3 regions of the Kutzneria sp. NPDC051319 genome follow, and region 2 is predicted to be linked to each of the others. Evidence: riboswitches for the same ligand, from Rfam matches in the RefSeq annotation. Region 2 holds a riboswitch; each other region holds the start of a gene.
What was found. A riboswitch is a leader RNA that binds a small molecule or an ion and turns the genes downstream of it on or off. The one in region 2 is predicted to bind cobalamin.

Region 1 (9,340 bases), on a different contig from region 2:
CCACCGAGGTGGCGAAGTGGCTCGACACGTCGACGGCCAACGTCCGCGACATCTGGCCCGACGGCCTCGCCGAGGTTTCCGTCGACGGTCGACGTGCGTGGCTGCCCGAGGGAAATGTCGACGAACTTCTCGACTGCGACCGAGTGGAGCTCGTCCGCCTGCTGCCGGCGATGGACCCGTTCCTCCAAGCCCGCGACCATGACCTGCTGGTGCCCGACAAGGCGGAGCAGAAGGCGCTGTGGACGATCCTCGGCAATCCGGGCGCACTTCTGGTCGACGGCCAGATCGGTGGAATGTGGCGGGCGAGGCTCGTCGGCCGCAAGAAGCTGGAGGTCACCGTCACCTCGTTCGACGCCGACATCGACCCCTCACTGCGTGACGACGTGCAGGCCGAGGCCGACCGGATCGCCGACGTTCGTGGAGTGCCGACGGCGGTCGTCCGGTTCGTCTGACCCACAATGCGGGGTATGCGTGCGAGCCGGCTGCTGTCCACCCTGCTGTTGTTGCAGACCAGGGGGCGGATGACCGCGCAGGAGCTCGCCGACGAACTCGAGGTTTCCGTACGAACCGTCTACCGCGACATCGAGTCCCTGTCCGTCGCCGGCGTGCCCGTCTACGCCGATCGCGGTCCCACCGGCGGTTATCAGCTGCTCGACGGCTATCGCACCCGGCTGACCGGACTCACCACCGACGAGGCCGACTCCCTCTTCCTGGCCGGCATGCCCGGTCCCGCCGCCGAGCTTGGGCTCGGCACCGTCGTCGCCACCGCCGAACTCAAGATGCTCGCCGCCCTGCCGCCCGACCTGCGGGCCCGGGCCAGCCGCATCCGTGAACGCTTCCATCTCGACGCCCCCGGCTGGCTGCGGGAGGCCGACGAAGTTCCCTTTCTCGCCGAAATCGCCGATTCCGTCTGGAACGAGCGGATGGTCGAGATCCGCTACCGCCGCTGGCAGACCCCTCGCGAGGTCACCCGCCGTCTCGCCCCGCTTGGCGTCGTGCTCAAGGCCGGCACCTGGTACCTCGTCGCCTTGGCCGGCGCCGACCTGCGGACCTTCCGCGTCTCCAACGTCCTCGCCGTGCAGACCCTCGACGAGCGCTTCGCCCGTCCGGCCGACTTCGACCTCGCCGCCTACTGGCACGACTGGGCCGGCCAGTTCGAGGTCCGCATGCGCGGCCAGCGAGCCCGCGTGCGGCTGTCCCCCGACGGCGTGCGGGCCCTCCCCTATTTCATCGGCCGCCAGGTCGCCGACCTGGTCACTGCCACCTTTTCCGCACCCGATGCCGAAGGCTGGGTCGAGGCCGTGGTCCCGATCGAAACCCTCCGCCATGCCCACGGCGAGTTCCTCCGGTTCGGCGCCGAACTAGAGGTTCTCGACCCCGCCGAGCTCCGCGACAAGGTGACCTCGACCGTCGCCAAACTCGCCGAGTTCTACGCCGCCTCCCGGATGGCGCCGGAGTAGCGGACCAACGGCCCGGTGGTGTTCGTTCGCGGGTCGGTGGTCTACGGGTCGCGGCGGATGCGGCCGGAGTAGTGCTCTTCGAGGGACTTGTTGTGCTCGTCGCCGCCGGGGACGTTGGCCGACAGGTAGACCGGCGGCGTCTTGCCGGCGGCGATCAGGCGGGCGCAGGCGTCGGCCAGCATCATCTGGGCGGCGAAGGCGGAGGTGATCGACGAGATCGCGCACACCTGGCCGCCGCCGGGCATCGGCAGGAGCGTGTCGCCCATCGGGCCGCAGTTGTCGATCACGACGTCGGCCAGCTCGTGCAGGTGCTTGCCGGACGGATGCCGCGACTCGACGGCGGTGGCGTGGGCCAGCGACGTGAAGGCGATCAGGCCGTGACCCCGCTCTTTGACGAGCGTGGCCATTTCGACGATCGAGCCGTTTCCGCCGGAGTTGGACGCGATGACGAACAGGTCGGTCGGGCGCGGCGAGGCGAGTTCGTACACGCGGTGGGCGATCGCCGGTTCGCGCTCGGTGTGCGGGCCGAGGGAGTCGGCGGGGGCGTCGCCGTAGGTGACGATGTCGCGCAGCGCCAGTTTGTTGGTGGGGATCAGGCCGCCGGCCCGACCGGCGATCTCCATCACCAGTCCCTGCGAGTGACCGGTGCCGAACGCCTGGACCACGCCGTCGGCCAGCACGCAGTCGGCCACCAACGCGGCGGCGGCCGCGATGGCCTCACGCTGCGTGGTCACCAACTGGTCGATCAGGTCCTTGGCCGCCGACACGAACTCGTCCTGGCCGATGGACATGCGCCACTCTCCCGTCGTCAGCAACTTGCCACGTCAGCGTTCGTCACGTTAATGGCAAACCGATCACCTGGCACGCCTGCGTCAGAGGTAAAGCAGCGCGTTGACGGCCGCGGTCGCCAGCGCCGCGCCGCCGCGTTCGCCGCGGTTGGTCAACGCCGGCACGCCGAGCTCGCGGACCGCCCGCTTCGCCTCGACTGCGCCGACGAACCCGGCCGGCAACGCGATCACCAATGCCGGCCGGATCTCGCCGGCCCGACAACGCGCGACGAGTTCGGTGACGATCGACACGTCCTGCCCGATGGCCCACACCGCGCCAACCGGAGCTTTTCGTACGAACTCCTCAACTCCGCCGGCCGTCTCGGCGACGACCATCGCCGGTCGGCTGGTGATGCCGACGGCCACCATCCGGACGTCGGCGACCACCGGTGCGCCGTCGGCCAGCGCTTGCCGGCCAGCGGCCAGCGCCTGTTCGTCGACCAGCAGGTCACCGGCCCAGGTGGGGTCGGCGGTGGTGTGCACGAGGCGTTCGACGACCGCCCGCGACAGTGGCCCCATCCCCCCGGTGTCGACGCGCCGGCGGAGAATTTCGTACGACTCCGACTCGATCGGATGAGGCACTCGCGGCACGACTGGGCTTCCCCTCGGCTGGACTGTTTCACACCGTAGTCGGCGGTGTCGGCACACCCACGCGTCAGTTAACCTGCTCCGCGAGCGTGGTTACGGGAAGCCGGTGCGAATCCGGCGCGGTCCCGCCACTGTGACCGGGAAGTCGTCCCGCAGAGCAACAGCCACTGGGCGCGTGCGCCTGGGAAGGCGCGGCGACGGCGGTGATCCGGGAGCCAGGAGACCGGCCACGCGACTGACACGCGTCGCACGGAGGATGTGATGGCTGGCATCGCGCTGCGCCTCGGGCGGTTCCCGCGGTGATCCCACCCGGACTGATCTCATTCGTCGGCGCCGGCCCCGGCGCGGCCGACCTGATGACCTTCCGCGGCGCCGACCGGCTGGCCAGGGCCGACGTCGTGGTGTGGGCGTCGTCGCTGGTGCCGGCCGAGGTGCTGGACCACGCCAATCCGGCGGCCGAGCGGCACGACTCCGCCGGCATGACGCTGGAGGACGTGCTCGAGGTCTACGCGAGCCACCCCGAAGCGGCCATCGTCCGGCTGCATTCCGGCGATCCGACCGTGTACGGGGCGATCGGCGAGCAGATCGACTGGTGTCGGCGGACCGGTCGGCCGTACGAGATCGTGCCGGGCGTCGGCTCTCTCGGCGCCGCCGCGGCGGCCGTTGGTTGTGAACTGACTTCACCGATGGTTTCGCAGTCGATCGTGTTAACACGCCTGGCCGGTGGTCGGACGGCCGCGTCGATGCCCGACGGCGAGACGGTCGCCTCGTTCGCGTCGCACCGCACGACGATGGCCGTCTACCTCTCCGCGCAGCGTCCCGAGCAGTTGCAGGCCGAGCTGCTCGCCGACGGGAACGGCTACTCCGCCGACACGCCGGCGGTCGTCGTCGCGAAGGCGACGTGGCCGGACGAGCGCATCGTCACCACCACCGTCGGCGAACTCGCCGCCGATCTGCGGGCGTCCGGGATCCGGACAGCCGCACTGGTGCTCGTCGGCGAAGCACTCCGCGCCGACCGCGAGGTCCAGCGCACCAGGTTGTACGACCCGGCCTATTCGCATGGCTGTCGGCGGCGGTCGGCCGAAGGCACCACGGAGGGCCGGCCGATTCCGGTGGAGAAGCGGAGGCTGCCATGACCGGCGTGCTCACCATCGTCGGTCTCGGACCCGGCGACGCACGACACCGCACACCGGCCGCGACCGAGGCGATCGCCGACGCCGAGGCCGTCTACGGCTACTCCGCCTATATAGACGCCTGCGACGACATCCTTCGCCCGGACCAGTTCGTCGTCCGCGGGCAGATGACCGAGGAGAAGCTCCGCGCCGAGCAGGCCGTCGAGGCCGCGGCCGGCGGCCGGCGGGTGGTGCTCGTGTCGTCGGGCGACGCCGGTGTGTACGGCATGGCGACGTTGGCGTTGAGCAATGCGTACGAAATCGAGGAATCCGCACGACCTGAGGTCCGCGTGCTGCCCGGCGTCACCGCGGCGCTCGCGGCCTCGGCGCTGGTCGGCGCCCCGCTCGCGCACGACTTCGCCTGCCTGACGCTGTCCGATCTGCTGACTCCTTGGGAGGAAGTGGAGCGCCGGCTACGGGCCGTCGCCGAGGCGGACCTGGCCATCGCGCTCTACAACCCCCGCTCCAAGGGGCGGCCGTGGCAGCTCGACCGCGCCCGCGAAGTTCTGCTCGAACGCCGCGCGCCTACTACCCCGGTGGCGTTGGTCGCCGACATCGCCCGCGACGGGCAGCGCGTCGAGCTCACCACGCTCGCCGACCTCGACTGCGACAAAGTCGGCATGACCACCACCGTGCTGATCGGTTCGTCGAGCACGCGGCGGTTCGGCGACTGGCTGGTGACGCCCCGTTCGGCGGCCGGACAGAGTGCTGGGCGGAGTGCCGGGTGACCGTGCACCTCGTGGGCGCCGGCCCCGGTGATCCCGGTCTGCTCACCTGCCGTGCGGCCGAACTTCTCAAGTCCGCCGAAGTTGTCGTCTACGACCGCCCGTCGATGGTCGACATCGTCGACATCGCGAGTTCCGCCGAAGTTGTGCATTGCGTCGGCAAAGCAGGAAGTCGTCCGGCGTGGCCCCAGGCCGACGTGAACGAGCTTCTCGTCGAACTCGGACGGGCCGGCCGCGAGGTGGTCCGGCTGAAGGCCGGCGACGCGTTCGTCGTCTCGCGCGGCGGCGAGGAAGCCGTCGCACTGGCTGCCGCCGGCGTGCCGTTCGACATCGTGCCGGGCATCTCGGCGGCCATCGCCGCACCGGCGCTCGCCGGTATTCCGGTGATGGTCCGGCAGGTCGCCACCACGCTGACGGTCGTCGCCGGCAACGACGACCCCGAGTACCGCCAGCACATCGACTGGGGCGCCATCGCCCGTGTCGGCGGCACGATCGTCGTTCTCACCGGTCGGTCCGCGCTGCGGGACATCGCCGCCCAGCTGATGGCCGGCGGTCTGCCCGCCGACACCCCCGTCGCGGCCATCAGCGCCGCGAGCCGTCCGCACCAGCGCACCGAGCTCGGCACCCTCGCCGCGCTGCCCAACCCGCGGCTCCGCCCGCCGGTGACCTTCGTGATCGGCGAGGTGGCCGCGCTCGACCTGTTGGCCATCAACGGACCGGTGGAGGGATCCGATGCACATTCCTGACGGGTTCGTGAACGCGCCGGTCTCCATCGCGGGCGGGGTGGTGGCGGTGGCGGGGCTGGCGCTGTGCAGCCGGAACCTGGGGCCGTCGCTGCGGGACCGGGACATCCCCCTCGCCGGGCTGGCGGCGGCGTTCTTCCTGGTGCTGGAGGCGCCGATCTTCCCGATCGGGGTGGGCACGGGCGGTCACCTGCTGGGCGGGACGCTGGCGGTGGCGCTGCTGGGGCCCTGGCTGGGTCCGGTGGTGATCTCGGTGGTCCTGGTGGTGCAAGCCTTGTTCGCCGGCGACGGAGGAGTGACTGCGCTGGGGGTCAACGCCGTGAACATGGCGTTGATCCCGGCTGTGGTGGGCTATCCGCTGATTCTGGGCCTGCGGAAGGTGCTGCCGAAGACGAAGCTCTGGGTGGCGATCGCCTGCGGGCTGGCGGGCTTCGTGTCGGTCACTGCGGGCGCCGTCCTGTACAGCCTGGAGTACGCGGTAGGCGGCGCGACGGCGGTGCCGCCGGTGACGGTGGCGGTGACGACGATCGGCACCTACACGGTGATCGCGGTGTTCGAGGGCCTGGTGACGGGCCTGATCGTGGCGGCGCTGCTGCGGCTGAGGCCGGATCTGGTGCGTGTGGGCCGGCATCTGACGCGGGCGAGCGCATGAGCGGGCTTACGAGCGAATTCAACGCAGTGCGTCCGCGAACGCCGACACCGAGCGCTAGCGAGGTGTCGCAGTGAGCGGAGCCGCCCACAATCCGGGCGCGGACCTGCTGATCCCGGCGGACACGCCGCTGCACCGGGCGGCGCCGCAGTGCAAGGTGGCGGCGACGGCGCTGTGCATCCTGCTGGTGGCCTGCACGCCACGGGACACGTACTGGCCGTACCTCGGCTACGCCCTGGCGCTGGCCGTGGCGGCGTACATCGCCCAGATCCCGGCGGCGATGTTGCTGCGGCGGCTGGTCGTGGAGATCCCGTTCGTGTTCTTCGTGGTGCTGCTGCCGTTCCTCGCGACCGGCCCGGCAATCCACGTCCTGGGCGTTCCGCTGGCGATCGCGGGCCTGCAGTCCGGGGCGTCGATCGTGCTGAAGGCCAGCTTCGGCCTGCTGGCCACGGGTGTGCTGGCGGCGACCACGCCACTGCCGGAGGTGATCACGGGTCTGGAGCGGCTCCGGGTGCCGAAGATCTTCACCGCGGTGGCGTCGTTCATGATCCGGTACGTCGAGGTGCTGAACTCGGAGCTCAACCGCCTGCGCACGGCTCGGGCCTGCCGCGGCGCGGATCCGCGATGGCTGTGGCAGGCCAGGGACACAGCCCTGTGCGTGGGCGCGTTGTTCGTCCGCGCCTTCGAACGGGGCGAACGGGTCTACCTCGCGATGGCGTCCCGCGGCTACGAGGGATCGCTGCCGGCGACGCTGACCGGGGAGCCGGCCAAGCGTGGGACCTGGGCGGCGGCGCTGACCGTTCCGACGATCTTTGCCGCGTTGACGGCGACAGCGTGGGCGACGACATGACCGCGCCGGCGATGGTGCTGCTGGGCCACGGCAGCCGTGACGCGGACGGTGTCGACGAGTACTGGGCGCTGGCCGAGGCGGTGAAGGCCAGCGCGCCGGATCTCCGGATCGGCTGCGGTTTCGTCGAACTGGCCGAACCGGGCGTGGACGAGGCCATCGACCGCCTGGTCGCGGACGGCGCCCACGAGATCGTGGTGGTGCCGCTGGTCCTGCTGGCCGCCGGACACCTCAAGAACGACGGCCCGGCCTCGATGGCCCGTGCCCGCCAACGACACCCGTCCGTCCACTTCAGACTGGCCCGGGACCTGGGCATCGAGCCGACGATCCTGTCGATCGCCGAGGAGCGGATCCGCGACGCCGCGGGCGACGCGGATCCGGAGAAGCTCGGCGTCGCGCTGATCGGGCGCGGCTCGTCGGACCCCGATGCCTGCTCCGACCTGTGGAAGGTCGGCCGGCTGCTGGCCGACAAGCGCGGTCTCGGCACGATCGAGCCGGGCTTCGTGTCCGTCGCCCGCCCGAACGTCGCCGAGGCGATGGAACGCTGCCGTCTGCTCGGCGCGACCACCATCGTGGTCAGCCCGTTCTTCCTGTTCACGGGCATGCTGGTGCCGCGAATCCACCAGCAGGCCGGCGAATGGGCGGCCGAGCACCCGGAGATCATGGTCCGCGGCGGCGGCCACCTCGGCCCCGATCCGCGGCTGGCGCGAATCGTCCTGGAGCGCTACCGCGAGGCGCTGCACGGGGACGTCCGGATGAACTGCGACCTGTGCACGTACCGGGTCCAGCTGCCGGGTTACGAGGACAAGGTCGGGCTGCCGATTTCCCTTACCCCGCACGGCGACGAGCCCGCGCGCGGCAAGCGGAAGGCCCGCCGGGCGATCCGCACCCCGTCCCTCGCGCCGACGGTCGAGGTCCGTCGCGGCCGGTTCATGCCCTCCACCACGGCCTCGAACGAGCGGGCCGCGATCGAGATCCGCGGCGTCAGCTTCGACTACCCCGACGGCACGTCCGCTTTGTCCACTGTGGACCTAACTGTCCACCGTGGTGAACGGGTCGCGCTGCTCGGACCGAACGGGGCCGGCAAGACGAGCCTGGTGCTGCAACTCAACGGCGTCCTCACGCCGTCGGCGGGCGAGGTCCTGATCAGCGGCACCGCCGTCGGCCCGAAGACGCTCAAGGAGGTGCGCCGCAAGGTCGGCGTCGTCTTCCAGGATCCCGACGACCAGCTGTTCACACCGACGGTCGGCCGGGACGTCGCATTCGGGCCGGCCCATCTCGGCCTCAAGGGCGACGAGCTCAAGGAGCGCGTGACCGAGGCACTGTCCTATGTGGGCCTTGCCGATCTCGCCGATCGTCCGCCGCACCGGCTTTCCCTCGGCCAGCGCCGGCGCGCGGCGGTCGCGACCGTGCTGGCCATGCACCCCGAGGTCCTCGTGCTCGACGAGCCATCGTCCAATCTGGACCCGGCGGCCCGCCGCGAGTTCGCGGATCTGGTGAAACGACTGGGCATGACCACGCTATTGGTCACCCACGACCTGCCGTACGCGTTGGAACTGTGCCACCGCGCCGTGGTGTTGGACCACGGCCAGGTCGTCGCGGACGGCGCGATCCGGGAGATCCTCGCCGATTCCGGCTTCATGAGCGCGCACCGGCTGGAGCTGCCGGCCGGCTTCAATCCCTTGGGAGGCTGACGAAGTGGCCCGCCTTGTCGCCCTGGTCGCTGTGCTGCTGCTGGCGCTGGCCGCGCCCGCGTCCGCCCATGAGGCCGACGCGCACACGCCGCCGGACCGCGTTGGAGACCTGCGCAGCGCCCTGATCCAGTCCAGCCAGGAGCTGCCGTCGGGCGTGCAGTTCCAGGTGTTGCAGAACGGCGAAGCCCTGTGGCTGCGCAATTCCACTCGAACGGATGTCGTCGTTCTCGACCCGGACGGCGCGCAGCGCTACCAGATCGGACCCGACGGCGCGGCGGTCAACGCCGCCCTCCCGGCCGAGCCGACGCCGTCGGGCGACATCAGCGAGGACCCGGAGAAGCCGACCGGCGACGCGGCCAAGGCGCCGCGCTGGCAACGCATCTCCGCCGATCCGGCGGTGCAGTGGCACGATCACTACGCGCACTGGGGTGACGCAACACTTCCGTCGCAGGTTGTGTCGGATCCGGGCCACGAGCACCTGATCCGGGCCTGGCAGGTCGATCTCGTCTCGGACGGCAGGACCTACCAGGTGCGCGGCGAGCTGCGCTGGATCCCGGGACCGTCGCCCGCACCGTGGATCCTGGTCACGGCGTCATTGGCGATCGCCGCCTCGCTGCTGGGCCTTGTCCGCCGCA
Region 2 (9,340 bases):
CGGTCCGTGGACTTGACCTTGAAGCGTACTCCACGGTTTAGCGTCGCCAACCGTGAACTACCGACGACTCGTCCGCGTCAGCGCGGGCTACGACCTTGTTGTCACGGCGGCGTTCGTCACGCCGTGGACCTACGAACTGCTGCGACAGGCGCTGTCCGCCGTCGGCCTCGCGCTCGGTCTCGGGGCGATGCCCGCCACCGACCCCACGGCGACCATGTACGCCGACCTGATGGGCTCGATCGTGGTGGTGTGGGCCGTCTTGCGCCTGATCGACCCGCACCCGGTCCTCGGGCTGTACGACGGCGTGGCGCGGATCTTGTTCGCGATCTGGGAGGCGTACGCCGCCGTGCACGGCGCCACGGGGCTGCTCTGGGGATTCTTCGCCGTCGAGGTGCTCTTCGGCGTCCTACAGCTGGCCCCGTGGCTGTCGGCTCATCCGCCGTGGCCGACGAGATCGTTCACGGCGCGCTTGCGGCGCAGCAGCCGCGGCAGCACGCCGTGATACATCTGCTGGGCCAGCGGAGACGGCGGAACGAGCAGCACCGTGCACTTCGCGTGGGCGGCGCAGTACCTCGGCACCGACGGAATCAGGGCGCGGCGCAACAGGTTCCGCCGTCCCGCCCCGACCACCAGCAGGTCGTTCTCGTCATCCGCGATGCACACCAACGCCTTCCCGGCGTCGGCCCGCACCGCCATCTGCCGCACTTCAACGTCTTCGGGCACACCGCCCAGTGCCTCTGCCCACGCCGCGGCCAGCCGCTCCCAGGCGCCCTGCTCCCACAACCGTTTGAGCTGCACGTCGAGCGTGCGCCGGTAGGCGGCCTCGCCGCCGGGCGCACTCCAGGCGATCACGACGACGAGCGGGACCGCGCGCATCCGCGCCTCGGTCACCGCCCGTCGCAGCGCCTGCAAGCTGCCGACCGAGCCGTCGACACCGACGACGACCCGCCGAACACCATCCATCACCGACCCATGGTAGGCGCCGTGTCCATGGCGCCGCCTCCGGCGTCGCGGCTCGGCCCCTCGTGACCCCTGCCTCGCCCTTGCCGGATTTTCACCCGCCGCATCCGGCTTGGGTGGGTGGGCGCGTCGGGTGGCGGCGGGCGAAAATCCGCCAACCGGGCGAAGCAGGGGCGGGGCCGAGCGGCTTCGGTCAGAAGTCCTCGTCGAAGCTCACCGTTCCAGTGACCGCGACCTGGTAGGCGGACACGCGGCGTTCGAAGAAGTTGGACAGCTCCTGCACGTCCTGCAACTCCATGAACGCGAACGGGTTCCTGGCGTTGAACTCCGGTGCCATGCCCAGCACGGCCAGCCGCCGGTCGGCGACGTGCTCCAGGTAGGAACGCATGTCCGCCAACGACATGCCGGCCACACCCTGCCCCAGCATGTCCTCGGCGAAGCGCGTCTCGGCGTCGACGGCCTCACGCAGCATCTGCCGGACCTCGGCCTCCAGCTTGTCGTCGAACAGGTCCGGCTCCTCCCGGCGCACCGTGTCGACCACGTCGAAGGCGAACGCCATGTGCATGGACTCGTCGCGGAACACCCAGTTGGTGCCGGACGCCAGGCCGTTGAGCAGGCCCCGCGAGCGCAGGAAGTACACGTAGGCGAAGGCGCCGTAGAAGAACAGACCCTCGATGCACGCGGCGAAGCAGATCAGGTTGAGCAGGAAGCTGCGGCGATCCTCCTTGCTGCGCAACTGGTCCAGGTGCTGGACGGAGTCGATCCACTTGAAGCAGAACTCGGCCTTGTCCCGGATCGACGGGATGTTCTCCACCGCCGCGAACGCCTCGGCCCGCTCGTTCTCGTCGGGAATGTAGGTGTCCAGCAGCGTCAGGTAGAACTGGACGTGCACGGCCTCCTCGAACAGCTGGCGCGACAGGTAGAGCCGCGCCTCGGGGGCGTTGACGTGCTCGTACAGGTTGAGCACCAGGTTGTTGGCGACGATGGTGTCGCCGGTGGCGAAGAACGCGACCAGGCGGTTGATCAGGTGCTGCTCGGCCGGCGTGAGTTTCTTGAGGTCGGCGAGGTCGGAGTGCAGGTCGACCTCCTCGACGGTCCACGTGTTCTTGATGGCGTCACGGAAACGCTCGTAGAACAAGGGATAACGCATGGGCCGCAACGTGAGGTCCATGCCCGGGTCCAGCAAGGACTGCTGGCGGGCGGTGTTCTCCAGCCCGGAGGAAGTTGTCGTCGTCACTGGCAGGCCTCACAGGATTCGGGGTTCTCAAGGGAGCAGGCGATGACGTCCGCCTCGACGACGGAAGCGGCGGCGGTCGGCACGGTGGCCTGCTGGATGCGCGTCGCCGGGCGGGAGCGCAGGTAGTACGTGGTCTTCAGCCCGGTCTGCCAGGCGTAGCGGTACATCGAGGACAGCTTGCCGATCGTCGGCGAGGCGACGAACAGGTTCAGCGACTGGCTCTGGTCGATGTACGGGCCGCGGGCGGCGGCCAGGTCGATCAGGGACCGCTGCGGCAGCTCCCACGCGGTGCGGAACAGCGAGCGGCTGGCCTCGGGCAGGCCGGCCAGGCCCTGCGCGGAGCCGTCGTCCCGCTTGAGCTGGTCGCGGGTGGCGGCGGTCCACAGGCCGTGCCGCTTGAGCTCGGCGACGAGATAGGTGTTGACCTGCAAGAACTCCCCGGACAGGGTCTCCCGCTTGAACACGTTGGACACCTGCGGCTCGATGCACTCGTAACAGCCGGCGATGGAGGCGATCGTGGCCGTCGGGGCGATCGCGATCAGCAGCGAGTTGCGCAGGCCGCTCTCGGCCACGCGCTCACGCAACGCGGTCCAGCGCTCGGTCTGCGTCGGCGTGACGCCCCACAGGTCCGGCTGGAGATCGCCCTGCGCCGCACGGGTCTGGTTGTACGCCGGGTGCGCGCCGGCGGAGGCGGCCAGATCGGCCGAGGTCTCCAGGGCCGTGAGGTAGATCTCCTCGGCGATGCGGGTCGACAGCTCGCGAGCCTCGGGAGAGTCGAAGTCCAGGCGCAGCTTGAAGAACACGTCCTGAAGGCCCATCACGCCCAGGCCGACCGGCCGCCAGCGCGGGTTGGACCGGCCCGCCGGCTCGGTCGGGTAGTAGTTGATGTCGATCACGCGGTCCAGGAACGTGACCCCGGTGCGGACGGTCTCCCGCAGCTTGGTCCAGTCCAGGGCGTCGCCGGCCACGTGCGCGCCCAGGTTGACCGAGCCCAGGTTGCACACGGCGGTCTCGGCGTCGCTGGTGATCTCCAGGATCTCCGTGCAGAGATTGGAGAGGTGCACCACGTTGCCGGCCTCGGCGGTCTGGTTGCAGGTGCGGTTGGCGGTGTCCTTGAAGGTCATCCAGCCGTTGCCGGTCTGGGCCAGCGTACGCATCATCTTCGCGTACAGGTCGCGGGCCTTGACCTTGCGCACGGCCCGGCCGGCCTCCTCGGCCGCCCGGTAGGCGCGGTCGAAGTCCTCGCCCCACAGGTCCGGCAGCTCCGGCGTCTCGTCCGGGTCGAACAGCGACCACTCGGCGTCGGCCTCGACCCGGCGCATGAACTCGTCCGGGATCCAGTTGGCGATGTTCAGGTTGTGCGTGCGGCGCGCGTCCTCACCCGTGTTGTCGCGCAGCTCAAGGAACTCCTCGATGTCCGGGTGCCACGTCTCCAGGTAGACGCAGGCCGCGCCCTTGCGCCGGCCGCCCTGGTTGACCGCCGCCACCGAGGCGTCCAGCGTGCGCAGCCACGGCACGATGCCGTTGGAGTGGCCGTTGGTGCCGCGGATCAGGGCGCCGCGGGAGCGGACCCGGGACCACTGCACGCCGATGCCGCCGGCGAACTTGGACAGCTGCGCCACCTGCGCGTATCGCTCGTAGATCGACTCGAGCTCGTCGCGGGGCGAGTCCAGCAGGTAGCACGAGGACATCTGGGTGTGCCGGGTGCCCGAGTTGAACAGCGTCGGCGAGCTCGGCAGGTACGCCAGCGAGGACATCAGGCGGTAGAAGCGGATCGCCTCGGCCGCGGTGTGCGACAGGCCACAGGCCACGCGCAGCAGCCAGTACTGCGGGCGCTCCAGCACCGCCCGGGAATTGGGGTGGCGCAACAGGTAGCGGTCGTACACGGTGCGCAGGCCGAAGTACTCGAAGCGGCGGTCGTTGTCGGCGTCGATCGCGTCGTCCAGCTTGCGGGCGTGCGTGGCCACGAACTTGGCCGTCTCGTCGCCGATCAGGCCCTCGCGGTGGCCCAGCGCGATGCTCTGACTGAACGAGTGGATGCCCTGGCCGCGGACCTCCTTGTCGATGTACGCGGCGAGCAGCTGCGCGGCCAGCCGGGAGTACTCCGGCTCCTCCGAGACCAGTTCCGCGGCCGTCTGGATGGACAGCCGGTCCAGCTCCTCGGTGGTCGCGCCGTCGTACAGGCCGTTGATCGTCTTGGTCGCGACCCGCAGCGGGTCCACCTCGGACAGGCCGACCGCGTTGCGGCCCACCGCTTTCACGATCTTGTTCACGTCGACGGTCTCGAACGCGCCGCTGCGTTTGCGCACCCGCATCGTCGGGTGGGGGTCGGCATCGACCCGCACGACTGTCTTCACGGCTGGCTTCACGGCCTTGCTCCTCGCACGCTGTGGGCCCTGGGCGCGAGGACACAGGCGGCACGCGGCCGCGAGGAGTCCCCACGCCCTCCCTCGGGGCCTGGACACGAGCCCGTCCACGGTGCGGAACGGGCGAGCGGGCAGGTCTTCGGACTCACGGGCATGCCTGGTCGGCACCTACTGGCCGTCGCTTCCCGGACACCTGCGTCCAGTGCTTCGTGACGGCGGTCGTTCCCGTTCACCGCTGCGGGGCAGTCCCGGATTCGCACCGGGTTCCCTCTTACGACGACCGCCCTGGCGGGACGGCCGAACCAGCTCGGTGAGCACAATACATGGACGACGATCAGTCGCAAGAACCCACATGTTGTGTCGGCGTGTCAGGTAGGCCGAACCCGGTCCACGTCTCAGCCCGGCCGGCGCGGGCTCCCGGAGGTCGTGTGGCCGCGGTCACCGAGGTTCTTATTGCACCGTTCGTTCTCAACAGACTATCGTCGTCGACATGGACTTCACCAAGACTGTTGCCGTAGTGACCGGTGCGAACCGCGGCCTGGGCCGCAAGTTCGCCGAAGAGCTCGTCGCCCGTGGCGCGAAGGTGTACGCCACCGCGCGCCGCCCCGAGACCATCGACATCGAGGGCGTCACCCCGCTGCGCCTCGACGTCACCGACCACACCAGCATCGAGGCCGCCGCCAAGGTCGCCGCCGACGCCACCCTCCTGATCAACAACGCCGGCATCGGGAGCGCGCCCGGACTGCTGGAGCCCGACCTCGACACCGTCCGCGAGCAGCTTGAGGTGCACTTCGTCGGCCCGCTGGCGGCGATCCGCGCGTTCGCGCCGGCCATCGAGGCCAACGGCGGCGGCGCGATCCTCAACGTCGCCTCGGTGCTGTCGTTCGCCCACCCGGCGTGGTCCGGCGCGTACTCGGTGGCCAAGGCGGCCGAGTGGGCGATGACCGACGTCGTCCGCGAGGAGCTGGCGCCCAAGGGCATCACCGTGACCGGCCTGCACGTCGGCTTCATGGACACCGACATGGCCGCGCACGTGACCGAGGGCAAGTCGGACCCGGCCGAGGTCGCGTCGACCACCCTGGACGCCGTGGCCAAGGGCACGCCCGAGGTGCTGTTCGACGAGTTCACCCGCAACGTCAAGGCCGGCCTGAGCGCGGCCGTCTAGCCCGTGTGAGAGGTTTGTCCCCATGGTTCGGCACAAGGAATTCGATCCGGACACGGCCGTCGCCGACGCGATGGACCTGTTCTGGCGGCGCGGCTACGAGGCGACCTCGGTGCAGGATCTGGTCGAGCACACCGGGGTCGGCCGGCGCAGCATGTACGACACCTTCGGGGACAAGCACTCGCTCTACCTTCGCGCGCTCGACCGCTACCTCACGCTGGCAGAGGACGGGTTCCGCGAGAAGGCCGCGGCCGACGGCCTCTCGGCGATCCGCTCCCTGTTCTCACTCCTGCTCGAATCGCCGGCCGACGACTTCCGCGGCTGCCTGTTCGTGAACAGCTCCACCGAATTGGGGCCTTCGGACGACGCCGTCGCCGAGCGACTCGCGCAGCACTCGGCGGTGGCGCGCGAGACGCTGGCGGGGATGATCCGCCAGGGTCAGCGGGACGGTTCCGTCACCGACCGTATCGATGTCGAAACCGCCACCGCCGTGACCTTCAACGCCTGGGTCGGAGTCCGGGTGCAGGTCCGGGCACGCACCCCCCGCGACCAGATCATCCACGATGTGGAAAAACTGTTGGCCCTGCTCAACGGTTCACGGACCTGAACAATTCACCTGCCCGAAAGGTATTGACGGGGCAAGCGTGGGTATCCCAAACTGATGGCCCCTGCTCTTCTCGAAGTCGGTATGGCACCGCCGCCAAACCGGAGGAGATTAAAACCCATGCACACAATCCCTGCCAGCGTTTCTCGCTGTGACGGGGCGGCTCGACAACCCCGGGATCCTGCCTGATCCCTCGGTTCCCTGACGCCGCCACACGTCCCTGCGAGGAGTAAAAATTGAACAAGAAGCTCACGGCGAGCGCCCTGACCCTCGCCGCGGCCGGCACGCTGTTCGCCGGCCAATCCGCCATGGCCGCTCCCGCCCTGAACACCGGGGTCGCGCCGGGTGGAAACTTCAATTTGTCGGTGTGGTCCCTCCAGGAGCCGGTCGGCTCCCCCGGTTCGCCGACGACGATCAGCCCCAGCCGGCTGAAAGGCGCGAGCGGCTACACCGACAAGTACTTCTACACGGACAAGACCGACGGTTCCATGACGTTCTGGGACCCGGAGAACGGCGTGCACACGCCCAACTCCAACTTCTCCCGTTCTGAGCTGCGGGAAATGAATTCGAGCGGGTCCGCGGCCAGCTGGGGCCTGCCCGGCACACACAAGCTCAGCGCCACGGTCAAGGTGACCAAGGTGCCTTCCAGCGTCTGCGTCGGGCAGATTCACGCCAGCGAGGGCAGCGGCACCACCAAACCGCTGATCGAGCTCTACTACCACAGCAACGGCGACATCATCGCCGGCATCGAGAACGGCCCCGGCGGCGGCCAGACCGCGCACACCGTCGGCCATGTCTCGCTGAACACGCAGTTCAGCTACGTCATCAGCGTCACCGGCGGCAACACCATCAACATCGCGATCAACGGCAGCAACCATTCGTTCGGCATTCCGTCGGGCTGGAAGGGCTATCCGCAGTACTTCAAGGCCGGCGACTACAACCAGAGCGCCAGCAGCAGCTCCACCAACGGCGCGACCGTGCATTTCTACGCTCTGACGGTCTCGCACAGCTGAGTTGTCCTTGTTCGGCCCGGCGGATTCGTCCGCCGGGCCGTTCGGCATGCCGTCACCGACCTCGCTCGGCCGGAGTCTGACCGGCGGCGGAGATGCGCGCGATGGGCATCAGCGGGTGGCCAGGCCGGGCAGCTGCGGCTGGGAGGCGCAGCGGTTGGTCGGCCCGCGCCACATGTCGATGGCGTCGGGCTCGGACGGATCGAAGTACCGCACCCGCCAGGCGTCGTCGTCCTCGATCCGCCGAACGCCGTAGGAGTACTCGTACGTCAGGCCCTCGGGACCCTTGAAGTACAGGAAGACGGCGCCGGACTGGGGGTGCCGGCCGGGGCCCTGCTCGATCTCGATCCCGTTGTCCTGCAGGAAGTGCCAGCTGCGCATGACGTCGTCGATGGACTCGACCTGGAAGTTCATGTGGCACAGGCCCGGCCCGGCGCCCTGGAACACGGCCATCTTGTGGTGCACGGGATCGAAGCGCATCAGGCACGCGGCGTCACCGATCCAGTCGGACACCTTCAGGGTGAAGTGCTTGGTCCAGAACTTGTGCGCGGCCCGGACGTCGGGGGCGTCGAGGCAGAGGTGGCCGAACTCGGTGATGCCGGCGGCGCGGGCGAAGTTGACCGGCGTGGGCACCTCCTTCTGGTCCACCACGAGGTCGACGACGTTGCCGAACGGGTCCTCGAAGGCGATGAACTCCCGCACGTGCCGGTCGGCCGCGGCCGCCTTGTCGCCGCGGCTGACGGTCAGCCCGGCCGCTTCCAGCTCGGACTCGGCGTCGGCGAGCCGGTCCTCGTCGGCGAGCGTGAAGGCCGAGGAGATGACGCCGGCCTCACCGGCCACAAAGGACAGACAGTGGTGTCGGTTGTCGGCTCGCAGATAGGCCCGCTCCGCGGTCCGCTCGACCAGTTCGAGGCCCACCACGTCGACGGCGAAGCCGACGGCGGTCTCCAGGTCCGCGGTGCCGGAGCGGACGTAGGCGATGTCCTGGATGGCGATCACTGCCCCACCTCGCTGTCAGACGGCAACCCAACGCCCACAACGGTACAGGTATCGATATACATGTCAATCCCGCTGTTGACAGATATACAGATACCGGTAACCATTGCCCCATGTCGCCAGCCAGCATCGCCGAGGACCTGACCCGGGCGGGCCACGCGCTCGACGCAGCCGGGCTGGTCACCGCGTTCGGGCACGTCAGCGCCCGGATTTCCGACGAGGAGCTGCTCATCACGCCGCCGCGCCCGCTGGGCGCGCTGGCCGGTGGTGAATTCCCACAGCTGTCCATTTGCGCGGGGAAACTTCCCGACGACGCGCCTCGCGAGGCGTGGATGCACACCGCCATTGCCGCCGTCCGGCCGGACGTCGGCGCCATCTGCCGGGCCCAGCCGCCGACCGTCGCCGCCACCGCGACGCTGGGTATCCCGCTCGTGCCGCTACACGGCCAGGGCTCGCTGCTCGGCGCGATCGTCCCGATCTTCCACAACTCGCGCCTGATCCGTGAACCCGGGATCGCCCGCGAACTGGCGGCCGCGCTCGGCAGCGCGTCGGCGCTCGTGCTGCGCGGCAACGGCGCCATCACCGTCGGCGCCACCCTGCCCGAGGCCGTGGCCCGCATGTGGATCCTCGAGGAGACCGCCAAGCTCACGCTCGCCGTCGCCGCCCACGGCCCGGTCCGCCCCCTGCCCGCCGAGGAGCAGGCCGCCTGGGCGGCAACGGGTTCCGAACTGCTCAACCGCATCTGGCACCACCTGACCGCAGCGTCGCGGTGAAAGGAACCCCGCCATGCCGAACAGAGTTTCCCGCGGCGCCTTACGGAGCGTCGTCATCCTGTGCGCCTTCGCCGTCACCTTCGACGGCTACGACCTGGTCGTCTACGGCACGACCGTGCCGTCCCTGCTGGCGGCCTGGCACATCGGCCCCGCGCAGGCCGGCACGATCGGCAGCTACGCGCTGATCGGCATGCTCATCGGCGCGCTGCTGGTGGGCACGGTGACCGACCTG
Region 3 (9,340 bases), on a different contig from region 2:
AACGAGCCGAACTACTACCGCAGCGAACCCGCGTACGAGACGTCGTACGGCAGCTACGTCAAGGCGATCCACGCGAAGGTGCCCACCGCCCTGTTCGACGGCCCCGGCTCGGCCAGCGACACCTCGTGGCTGACCCCGTTCGCCACCCACGAGCGCGCCAACAGCCTCGCCGTGCTGTCGATGCACACCTACATCGGTCCCGACACCGGCGCGTCGATCTCCGGGATGCTGGCCTCGACCGCCCCCGGCGGCACCTTGTCGCGCCAGTGGAGCGCATTGGCCGCCGCCAAGGCGGCGGGTGGCATCGGGCAATGGCGGATGACTGAGGCGAACTCCTACTTCCACGGCGGCGCGGCGGGGGTGAGCGACGTCCAGGCCGCGGCGCTGTGGGCACTGGACTTCATGTACGGGATCGCCTCCCACGACGGGGCCGGGGTGAACTTCCACGGCGGCACGTCGACCCAGTTTCCGCTGCACTACTCGCCGATCGTGTTCGCCGGCCTGAATCCGACCGGTGTGCAGGCGGTGTACTACGCCGAGCTCCTGTGGAGCCTCGCCGGCGCCGGCCCGGTCCGTGCCGCGACGGTGTCCGGCGCGTCGAGCGTCTCTTCGTGGGGGATCGGGGGCAACGTCATCGTGAACAACAAGGGTTCGTCGCCGCTGACCGCGACCGTCCGACTCGCGACACCGGCATCGAAGGTGAGCGCGTATCCGCTGACCGCGCCGTCACTCACGTCCAAGGCCATCACCATCGCCGGTTCCGGGGTGACCGCGAGTGCGGCGTTCCACCCGATGCCGCAGCAGCTGACCGTGTCCGGCGGCGCCGTGACGGTCGCGGTGCCGGCCGGCAGCGCCGTCCTGGTCGTGACGACATGACACTTCGCAAACTCGTCGTCGCCGTGCTCGCGGCCGTGGTGGTAGTCGGCGGCGCAGCGCCGGTGGTGGCTCAGACGACCACGATCACCGCCGACTACGGCTCCGACGCCGGCGCGGCCACCCAGGTCGCCAGCGGGTTCCTGCATGGCGTTTCGGTGGACTCGCCCGCGCAGTACCTCGTGGACGGTGTGAAGGTGAAGTCTCAGCGCGGCGCCGACCACAGCCCGAACCTGCCGAGTCTGTTCGACCCGGCGACCTATGCGCGCGTGTCGGCCACGGGCGCGCGCCTGCGGGTCGGCCTGTACTACTACAGCGCGGATCCCGCCAACCCACATCACAACTACCGTCCGGGGGACAACGGCGACTTCACCACCTGGACCAGCATCGTCAACGGCGTGCTGACCGAAGCGGCGCAGAAGAAGTACAACGTCGGCGCCTGGATCACCTGGAACGAGCCGGACATCCAGTGGGGCAGCCGCTACACGACCACCTACATACAGGCCCACAAGAAGGCGTACGACACGGTCAAGGCACGCAACCCGTCCTACCAGGTCGAAGCGCCCGAGTTGGGGATCTACAACTTCACCAAGCTACAGCAGTTCCTTACATACTGCCGCGACAACCACTGCCTGCCCGACGTCCTTTCCTGGCACGAACTCACCGCCACGCCGTCGGACGTGCCCGGCCACACGGCGCAGATCACGAACTGGATGCGCGCCAACGGCATCACCCCGATGCCGATCGCGATCACGGAATACCAGGGCACCGGCTACGGCAACGCCAACGCGTGGACGGTCGGCGCGAACGTCCGGTGGCTGGCGCAGTTCGAGCGCAGCGTGCCCAACGGCCTACAGGACGCGTTGTACTCGGACTGGGAGTACAACGGCAGCAACACCTCCTTCAAGGGGACGCTCGGCAATGCCGTCGACCACAGCGGCACCCAGCCGAAGGGCGTGTGGTGGAACTACAACGCCTACAAGTCGATGACCGGCCGGATGGTGAAGGTCGCCTCGCCGTCCCCGACGATCGTCGACGCGCTCGGCTCGGCCGACACCGGCGCGCATCGCAGCGTGCTGCTCATCGGGAATCAGACGGCCACCGGCCAGCCGGTGGCGCTCACCCTGAAGTCGATCGGGGATGTGCCCGGCCTGTCGTCGTCCGGCGCGGTCCATGTGCGGGCGGAACGGATCGACAACGCGGCGACGGTCACCGCGACCAAGGTGGTGCTCGACTCGGACGTTCGGCTGTCGTCGGGCAGTGCGACGGTGTCGCTCAGTGCGTTGCCGGGCAATGCGGCGTACAAGGTTCTCGTCACACCGGCCACGGCCGGTGCGCCAGTCACTCACTACACCTCCGAGTCGCTGCGGAGCACGCCTGGCCGGTCCACCGAATACTCGTTTGCGGTGAACAAGTCCGGCGTCTTCGACGTGCGCGCGGCTGCGGTCGGCGCGCTCGACGTCCTCTATGTCGACGTCGTCATGGTCGGGGCACCGCAAGGCGGGGATGGTGATCCGGCCGACTACGGCACGCTGGCGTTGTCGGCGGGCGAGCACACGCTGAAATTCGTCGTGGCCGGGACCGACCCGAGTGGTGCCGGTCATGAGCGGGCTTTCGACCTGACCAAGGTCGGGCAAGGAGTCGACGAATGACCGGAAAGCGAAGGCGTTCCGTTGTTCTCGCGCTGGCTTGCGCGCTGCTCGTGGTGGCCACCGCCGTTCCGGCGAACGCTGGTTCTGCGGTGCCGGGTGCTCGGGGTGACCGATCGGTGTAGCCGGAGCCCCGTGGGCAGCAGGCGGACCAACGCGGCGATCACAGCCCGGTCGGCTCGGTCCAGGTGCGGTTTCGGATTGTTTCCGCGCAGCACGGCGACCTCGTGGCGTAGCACGAGCACCTCGGCGTCCTTGGACGCCGACGAGCGGCCGAGCAGCACCAGCAGGCCCGCCAACCGGAGGAAGATCAGGTAGAGCAGACGCAGCGACATGGCTGCCGATCATGCCGCGCCCGTCGAACGGGCCCGTCGCCGCAGGTCGGATGCGTGGACCAACTTCTGGAACCCACACGCTCGTACTCGGTGATCGGGCCCCAAGGCGACGCCGAGACCGACCGCGAGGAACGCGTCAGGCTTCGCTTCGCGGCCGTCGGTTCATGACGGCCCGGAGACGACGACGGTGAACGCGGCGGTGTGGAGTTGACTATTCAGTTGGAACTGCGCGAACAGTCTCCAGGTGCCGCTCTCGGGAAACAGTGCGTTCGCCGTCAGCGTCCCCGTGTCGTCTCTGCCGGTCGAGAAGAGGTGCGCGGAGGCGAGGTCGCCGGCACGGAAGGCGGTCAGATGCACGTAGCCGTCGAGGAAACGATCGACGTGCTGGACCGGTTTGCCGCCGCTGGCGATGCTGATTCGCAGGGGCGAGGGCACGCCGGTCGTCGGCTTTCCGGCCAAGGACACCGTGAATCCGTCCGTGGTGGTGCTGGTTGTCGTGGGTGGCAGCGGGATCTCCGGTTCGTTGCCCGGGATCGCGAACGTCTTCGAGAGCGTGTAGCGCAACGGCGTGCCATGCCCGGAGTCGGGTGCGGCGAACGTCACGAATGCCCGGTAGGAGCCGGGGTGTAGGGCCGGCAGGCGCGCCTGCCAGGTTCCGTCCTGCTGCATGGCCGGATCAAGCAGTTGGTAGCCGGAAAGGTCCGAGCGGATCAGGTAGCCGACGACGAGCCTGCTCTCGTACGGCTGGTAGCGGGTGACCGCCCGGCGATCGGGCCCGTTGACACGGAACGTGAAGGTGTCAGCGGTCACGTCGGCCGGCACGAACGAGTACCCGCCCTGGCTGTCGGACAGGCCGGTGCCGGCCGGTGCGGCGTCGGCGATCGCGGGCGCGGTCGGGGCACTGGCCATTCCCGTCATCCCGGGCATGTCCGCCATGTCCGACGCCCCGCGGCCGGCGTCGGTGCCCGGTGAGGTGGTGCAGGCGGCCAGCGACGCGACCGCGGCGGCCAGTGCCAGGGCGGCGGCGCGGCGGCGGCGCGGCCGGTGGACCGCGCCGCCGATGGGTTCGCTCGCGGTCATGGGCTCTGGCACGAGATGCTGGTGGGTACCGTGGCGCCGGCCGAGGAACTCGTGGTGAGGCCGAACGTGGTGCTGCCGCCGGCGGGCAGGACCCGGTTCCAGTCCGCGGATCTGACCGTTGCGAGCGATCCGGCCTGGGTCAGCGTTCCGTTCCAGGCGCTGTTGATGGTGTCGCCGTTGGCCAGCACCCAGCTGACCGTCCAGCCGTGCTGGGTGGACGCGGTCGGGTTGGTCACGGTGACCTGGGCCTGGCCGCCGCCCGGCCAGGTGCTGGTGATCGCGTAGGTCGCGGTGCACGGCGTGCTGGTCGGCGGCGGCCCGCTCGCGCCGATGCCGGTCACCTCACCGTTGCCGCCGTCGAACACGACATCGGAGCAGCCGTAGAAGGTCTCCGGGCTGTCCGACCGCGCCCACACGGAGTAGATGACGTGATAGCCGGACTTGTTGGCCGGCAACGGGGCGTTCCAGTAGTAGTAGCTGTCGACGCTGCCCGGGTTGCCGACCGAAGGCGGGTCGGTGGCCGAGAAGAACGGCGTGGTGTTCATGTCGGCCCAGGTCAACGGCTTGCTCGGATCCCAGCCGTCCTTGGTGGTGTACAGCCGGAAGGTGCCCGGGTGGGCCGCCCACTTGTTGTACCGGAACTGGATGGTGGCCCCCGAGGTCAGGTGCGTCTTGGGCCAGTTGTCGCTGACCAGGTCGAACCCGGAGAAGTCGTAGTAGTTGCTGTTGCCGCTGCACAGCTTTCCGTCCGGGATGAAGCCGACCGTGCCTCCGCTGGTGGCGCCGCTGCGGTTGCCCACCGCGAACCAGTTGTACAGCGGGGTGGTGCCGCTCTGCGCGACCGCCGCCTGGCATGCGGAGTTCTGCGGGATGACTTGGCCGGTCGAGGTGATTCCGTCCCGGTAGCAGAGGAAGGTTCGGCTGCCGGCGACCAGCAGCGCGCCGTGCGCCTGCGCGGGTGCTACCGTCAGCAGCATCGCGCCCAGTGTCGCCAGGACTGCGAGGATTGCTCGGGTTCCATGTCGTCTCGTCACCCTTGACGGCCCTCCTCGGGTCGGCTGGACGATCGGTGGGCGCGATCGTAGGGACGCCGGACGCGGGCGTGCACCTTCGTGCGACCGCAGCGTCGAGGGTCGTCCCCGTGTCTGCGCTGGTCGGACGCTTGGACCTCGCAGTTCGCCCGGCCGGCCCCGTCGGTGTAAGTTTCAGAGACCATGATCAGCAGTGGTCTGGCTCACCGGTGTGGACCATGGCGCGTGGGAGCCGTTTTCGGTCGGGTCGGCGAGTTGGTGGCGGTTCGCGCGCGCCGTGGTCACCGTGGCTCCGCCCACCGCTGATTCACGCCCGCCCGCCGCCAGTACGCCGCGCTCACGCCGACCGAGATCAGCGTGCCAGCAGGATCACCGGCGCGGTCAGCGCGGCCGGCACGATCAGCCGCTACCTGAGCGCACGCGTCGGATCGGTCGGCTCGGGCGCGGTGTCCACGGGCGCGGGCAGCGCGGCGGTGTAGCCGGCGGACTCGACGACCGCCACCAGGTACTCGGGCGCGATGGTGGCCGGGCGCGTCGCGGAGGTCATCGCAACTCCTTCGAGAAGTGCGTCAGCCGACCAGCTGGTAGCCGGCCTCTTCGACGGCGGCGCGGATGTCGGCCGCCGGCACGTCGCCGTCGCTGGTCACGGTGAGCCGGCCGGTGGCCAGGTCGACGTCCACCTGCTGCACGCCCGTCACCTCGCTGACCTCCTCGGTCACCGAGCTGACGCAGTGCCCGCAGGTCATGCCCTGGACGGTGTAGGTGTTCTCGGCGATCAGTCGTTCTCTCCTCGAAAAGTGTTGTCAGGACCGGACCAGGCGGGCGATCGCGTCGCCCGCCTCCTTGATCTTCTCGTCGGCGCTCGTACCGCCTTCGGCGATGGCGTCGGTGACGCAGTGTCGGAGGTGCTCGTCGAGCAGCGACAGGGACACCGCCTGCAACGCCCTGGTCGCGGCGGAGATCTGCGTCAGGATGTCGATGCAGTACTTGTCCTCGTCGATCATGCGCTGAAGCCCGCGGACCTGTCCCTCGATCCGGCGCAGGCGACGCAGGTGCGCCTCTTTGCTGTGGGCGTAGCCGTGCATCGTCGTCCTCCTGGGGATCGGCGCCCCGCGGCGCGGCCGGCTGCTGGTGGCCGAGGGAACCGCGGGCCAAGCCCTTTATACCCGTAGGGGGTAGGCGTACGTCGACAGGGGCGGCGAACGTCCCGTACGGGAATTCGCGCCGGCGGTGTGAATGGTTCAACGTCAGCCGCTGAATCCTTTTCCGCCGCGCGACTGCCGTCGTGAACTACGGTGTGTCCGTCGACGGTTCGGCCGCCCCGATGTGGGACGGTCGAGGCAAGAGGGAACCCGGTGTGAATCCGGGACTGCCCCGCAGCGGTGAGTGGGAACGACCGCCGTCATCGAGCACTGGGCGCGCACGGCGCCTGGGAAGCGACGGCCAGTAGGACCGAGCGATCGGGTGCCCACGAGTCCGAAGACCTGCCGCCGGCGCGCGTGCCACCCGGCACGCGCGGGTTCCTGGGCCTCTCGGGCGGGCCACGGACGGTCACGGCCGTGGTCTGCCTGGTGGTGTGGGGACCCTTCCGCACGCTCGCGAGGAGTCTGGCGTGACCGAACCGGCGTCACCTGTCCCGTTCCGCAACGCTGTGCTGGGGCACAGACACGACTGGCTGCGCATCGCCGGCGTGCTCGGCGTGATCGCGGTGCTCCATCTGGTCGCCTGGGGAATGCTGTTGCTGGCCGTGGTTCCCGGCCACTACTCGATGGGGACCCAGGTTTTCGGTGTCGGCCTCGGCGTCACCGCGTACACCCTGGGCCTGCGGCACGCGTTCGACGGCGACCACATCGCCGCCATCGACAACACCACCCGGAAGCTGATGTCCGACGGCAAACGTCCGGTGTCGGTCGGGTTCTGGTTCGCGCTGGGCCACTCGACGGTGGTGCTGGTGTTGGCGGTGCTGATCGCCGCCGGCGCACAGGTGGTGGGAGCGCTGACCACTGAGGACTCCGGCGCCCACCAGACCCTGGGCCTGATCGGCACCAGCGTGTCGGGGCTGTTCCTCTACCTGATCGGCATCCTCAACCTGCTCGCGCTGGTCGGCATCGTCCGGGTGTGGCGGTCGATGCGTGCCGGTGCGTTCGACGAGGACGAGTTGGAGGCCAGGCTGAACGAGCGCGGCTTCTTCAACCGCTTCCTGGGCGGCATGACCCGGTCGATCAGCCGTCCCGGCCAGATGTACCCGGTGGGCCTGCTGTTCGGCATCGGGTTCGACACCGCGACCGAGGTGACGCTGCTGGTGCTGGCCGGCACCGGCGCGGCCAGCGGTCTGCCGTGGTACGCGATCGTGGTGCTGCCGCTGCTGTTCGCGGCGGGCATGTCCCTTTTGGACACGGTGGACGGCACGTTCATGAACTTCGCCTACCAGTGGGCGTTCGCCAACCCGGTTCGGAAGGTCTACTACAACATCGTGATCACCGGCCTGTCCGTGGCCGTGGCTCTGCTGATCGGCAGCATCGAACTGGTCGGCCTGCTGCAGGACAAGCTGGGCCTGACCGACCCGTTCAGCGGCTGGATCGCCGATCTCGACCTGAACAACGTCGGCTTCCTCATCGTCGGGCTGTTCGTGGTGGTCTGGGCGGTGGCGATCGCCTACTGGCGTCTGGCCGGCGTGGAACGGCGCTGGCGGGTGCGGGACTGACCGTCAGAGGGACGGCTGCCAGCCCCCAAGGGCGAGCGGCCCCGGCTTGGCCGGGGCCGCTCTCACGGCAGAGGGGCTTTGTCGGAGCATCCACTGCCGAGTCTGTGTGCCGTGGTGGGGCTGTCGGTTCAGGTCGTCGGCAGCGTGCTGCCGCCGGCGCGGGCGATGTCGAACCGCCGCGTCACGTCCGACCAGTTGACCAGCGACCACAGCTTCTGCACGTAGTCCGGGCGCACGTTGCGGTACTGCAGGTAGTAGGCGTGTTCCCAGGCGTCGAACACCAGCAGCGGGCGGGTGTTCATGCCGACGTTGCCGTGGTGGTCGTAGACCTGCTCGACGACCAGACGCTCACCCAGCGGCTCCCAGGCCAGCACGCCCCAGCCGGAGCCCTGCACGAGGGTCGTGGCCGAGGACAGCTGGGCGGCGAAGGCGTCGAACGAGCCGAAGTGCTCGTCGATCGCCGCGGCCAGCTCGCCGTCGGGCTTGTCGCCGCCGTCGGGGGAGAGGTTCTCCCAGAACACGGTGTGCAGCACGTGGCCGGACAGGTTGAACGCGTAGGTCTTCTCCAGGCCGACCAGGCCGCCGAACTCGCGCTTGTCGCGGGCCTCGGCGATGCGCTCCAGGGTGTCGTTGGCGCCCTTGACGTAGGCGGCGTGGTGCTTGCTGTGGTGCAGCTCCAGGATCTCGCCGGTGATCGCCGGTGCCAGCGCGCCGTAGTCGTACGGCAGGTCCGGCAGTGCGTACTGGCCCATCGTGGCCTCCCAAGCTCCCTCGGATCTTGTTGCACATTGATCCTAGTTGCAACCTACTGGCTATAGCATGTCGGGTCCATCGCCGGATCGAGTCGGGCAGCTGAGCAGGGACGGCTAGGCTGCGCCGGTGCCCGCAGCCCCGCACGCTGCCGATCGAGCACTGCGCGTGCTCCGGGGCTGCCTGCTGACCGGCACGTCGGCTGCCTTGACCGTCACGGTGCACAGCGCCGCCGGCGGTGGTGTGCCCGACCTGGGGCTGTTCCTGGTGCCGACCGTGCTGCTCGCCGGAGCGGGCACCGCGGTCGCTGAGCGGATACGCCTTCGCGGCGTGATGATCATGGTGCTCGGCGGCATGCAACTCGATGTGCACCTGCTGCTGTCGATGAACGCGGCCAGCCACGAGTTGCTCTTTGCCGGCCACGCCGTGGCGGGACCACTGCCCATGGTGTTGGGGCATGCCCTGGCGACGCTGCTGCTCGGGGTGATGCTCAGCCGCCTCGACACCGTGCTGATGGCCATCGTCGCCGCGGTGTCCACCGCACTGCCGGCCCGACCGTTCGTGCTCCCCGGCGTGGGCGCCAGTCGGCGCGTGCATCGCCGTCGGGCACGTGAACGGCGAGATGCTGCTGTGGCGGCGGGCCCGACCCCGCCGTGGTCCTCCGAGCGGCTCCTGAATCCCTTACACCCCACCGTACTGACAGGAGTCAGGACCCAATGTCACTTCGTTCACCCTCGCGCGCGCTGACCCGCATCGGCGCCGTCGCCACCGTCCCGCTCGCTATCACCATGCTGGGTGCCGGCTTCGCCGCCGCACACGTGGAAACCGATCCCGGCCAGGCCAACAAGGGCGACGACGCGGTCGTCACCTTCCGCGTGCCCAACGAGGAGGACAACGCCGGCACGGTCAAGCTGGAGG

Region 1: another riboswitch for cobalamin. It lies ahead of cobM (precorrin-4 C(11)-methyltransferase); the one in region 2 lies ahead of AB0M73_RS19255 (ribonucleoside-diphosphate reductase subunit alpha).
Region 3: another riboswitch for cobalamin. It lies ahead of AB0M73_RS35855 (HoxN/HupN/NixA family nickel/cobalt transporter); the one in region 2 lies ahead of AB0M73_RS19255 (ribonucleoside-diphosphate reductase subunit alpha).

The regions. Positions count from the first base shown of each region.
Region 1 covers NZ_JBFBAM010000012.1:170,425-179,764, reverse strand. The annotation lists gene AB0M73_RS15410 (crosslink repair DNA glycosylase YcaQ family protein) at 1-452, shown strand, start outside; gene AB0M73_RS15405 (YafY family protein) at 468-1,460, shown strand; gene AB0M73_RS15400 (SIS domain-containing protein) at 1,502-2,251, opposite strand; gene AB0M73_RS15395 (precorrin-8X methylmutase) at 2,333-2,869, opposite strand; cobalamin riboswitch at 2,949-3,122, shown strand; gene cobM (precorrin-4 C(11)-methyltransferase) at 3,175-4,011, shown strand; gene cobJ (precorrin-3B C(17)-methyltransferase) at 4,008-4,775, shown strand; gene cobA (uroporphyrinogen-III C-methyltransferase) at 4,772-5,518, shown strand; gene AB0M73_RS15375 (energy-coupling factor ABC transporter permease) at 5,505-6,167, shown strand; gene cbiQ (cobalt ECF transporter T component CbiQ) at 6,238-7,014, shown strand; gene AB0M73_RS15365 (CbiX/SirB N-terminal domain-containing protein) at 6,999-8,705, shown strand; gene AB0M73_RS15360 (hypothetical protein) at 8,710-9,340, shown strand, end outside.
Region 2 covers NZ_JBFBAM010000016.1:181,774-191,113, reverse strand. The annotation lists gene AB0M73_RS19270 (hypothetical protein) at 53-502, shown strand; gene AB0M73_RS19265 (universal stress protein) at 433-963, opposite strand; gene AB0M73_RS19260 (ribonucleotide-diphosphate reductase subunit beta) at 1,154-2,197, opposite strand; gene AB0M73_RS19255 (ribonucleoside-diphosphate reductase subunit alpha) at 2,194-4,566, opposite strand; cobalamin riboswitch at 4,676-4,885, opposite strand; gene AB0M73_RS19250 (SDR family oxidoreductase) at 5,054-5,728, shown strand; gene AB0M73_RS19245 (TetR/AcrR family transcriptional regulator) at 5,751-6,332, shown strand; gene AB0M73_RS19240 (polysaccharide lyase family 7 protein) at 6,566-7,342, shown strand; gene AB0M73_RS19235 (VOC family protein) at 7,451-8,338, opposite strand; gene AB0M73_RS19230 (class II aldolase/adducin family protein) at 8,449-9,108, shown strand; gene AB0M73_RS19225 (aromatic acid/H+ symport family MFS transporter) at 9,122-9,340, shown strand, end outside.
Region 3 covers NZ_JBFBAM010000054.1:27,213-36,552, reverse strand. The annotation lists gene AB0M73_RS35895 (glycosyl hydrolase family 79 C-terminal domain-containing protein) at 1-876, shown strand, start outside; gene AB0M73_RS35890 (hypothetical protein) at 873-2,525, shown strand; gene AB0M73_RS35885 (hypothetical protein) at 2,474-2,857, opposite strand; gene AB0M73_RS35880 (hypothetical protein) at 3,020-3,937, opposite strand; gene AB0M73_RS35875 (lytic polysaccharide monooxygenase) at 3,934-4,914, opposite strand; gene AB0M73_RS35870 (hypothetical protein) at 5,375-5,515, opposite strand; gene AB0M73_RS35865 (heavy metal-associated domain-containing protein) at 5,538-5,744, opposite strand; gene AB0M73_RS35860 (metal-sensitive transcriptional regulator) at 5,772-6,053, opposite strand; cobalamin riboswitch at 6,260-6,475, shown strand; gene AB0M73_RS35855 (HoxN/HupN/NixA family nickel/cobalt transporter) at 6,701-7,672, shown strand; gene AB0M73_RS35850 (superoxide dismutase) at 7,801-8,424, opposite strand; gene AB0M73_RS35845 (hypothetical protein) at 8,552-9,169, shown strand; gene AB0M73_RS35840 (YcnI family protein) at 9,139-9,340, shown strand, end outside.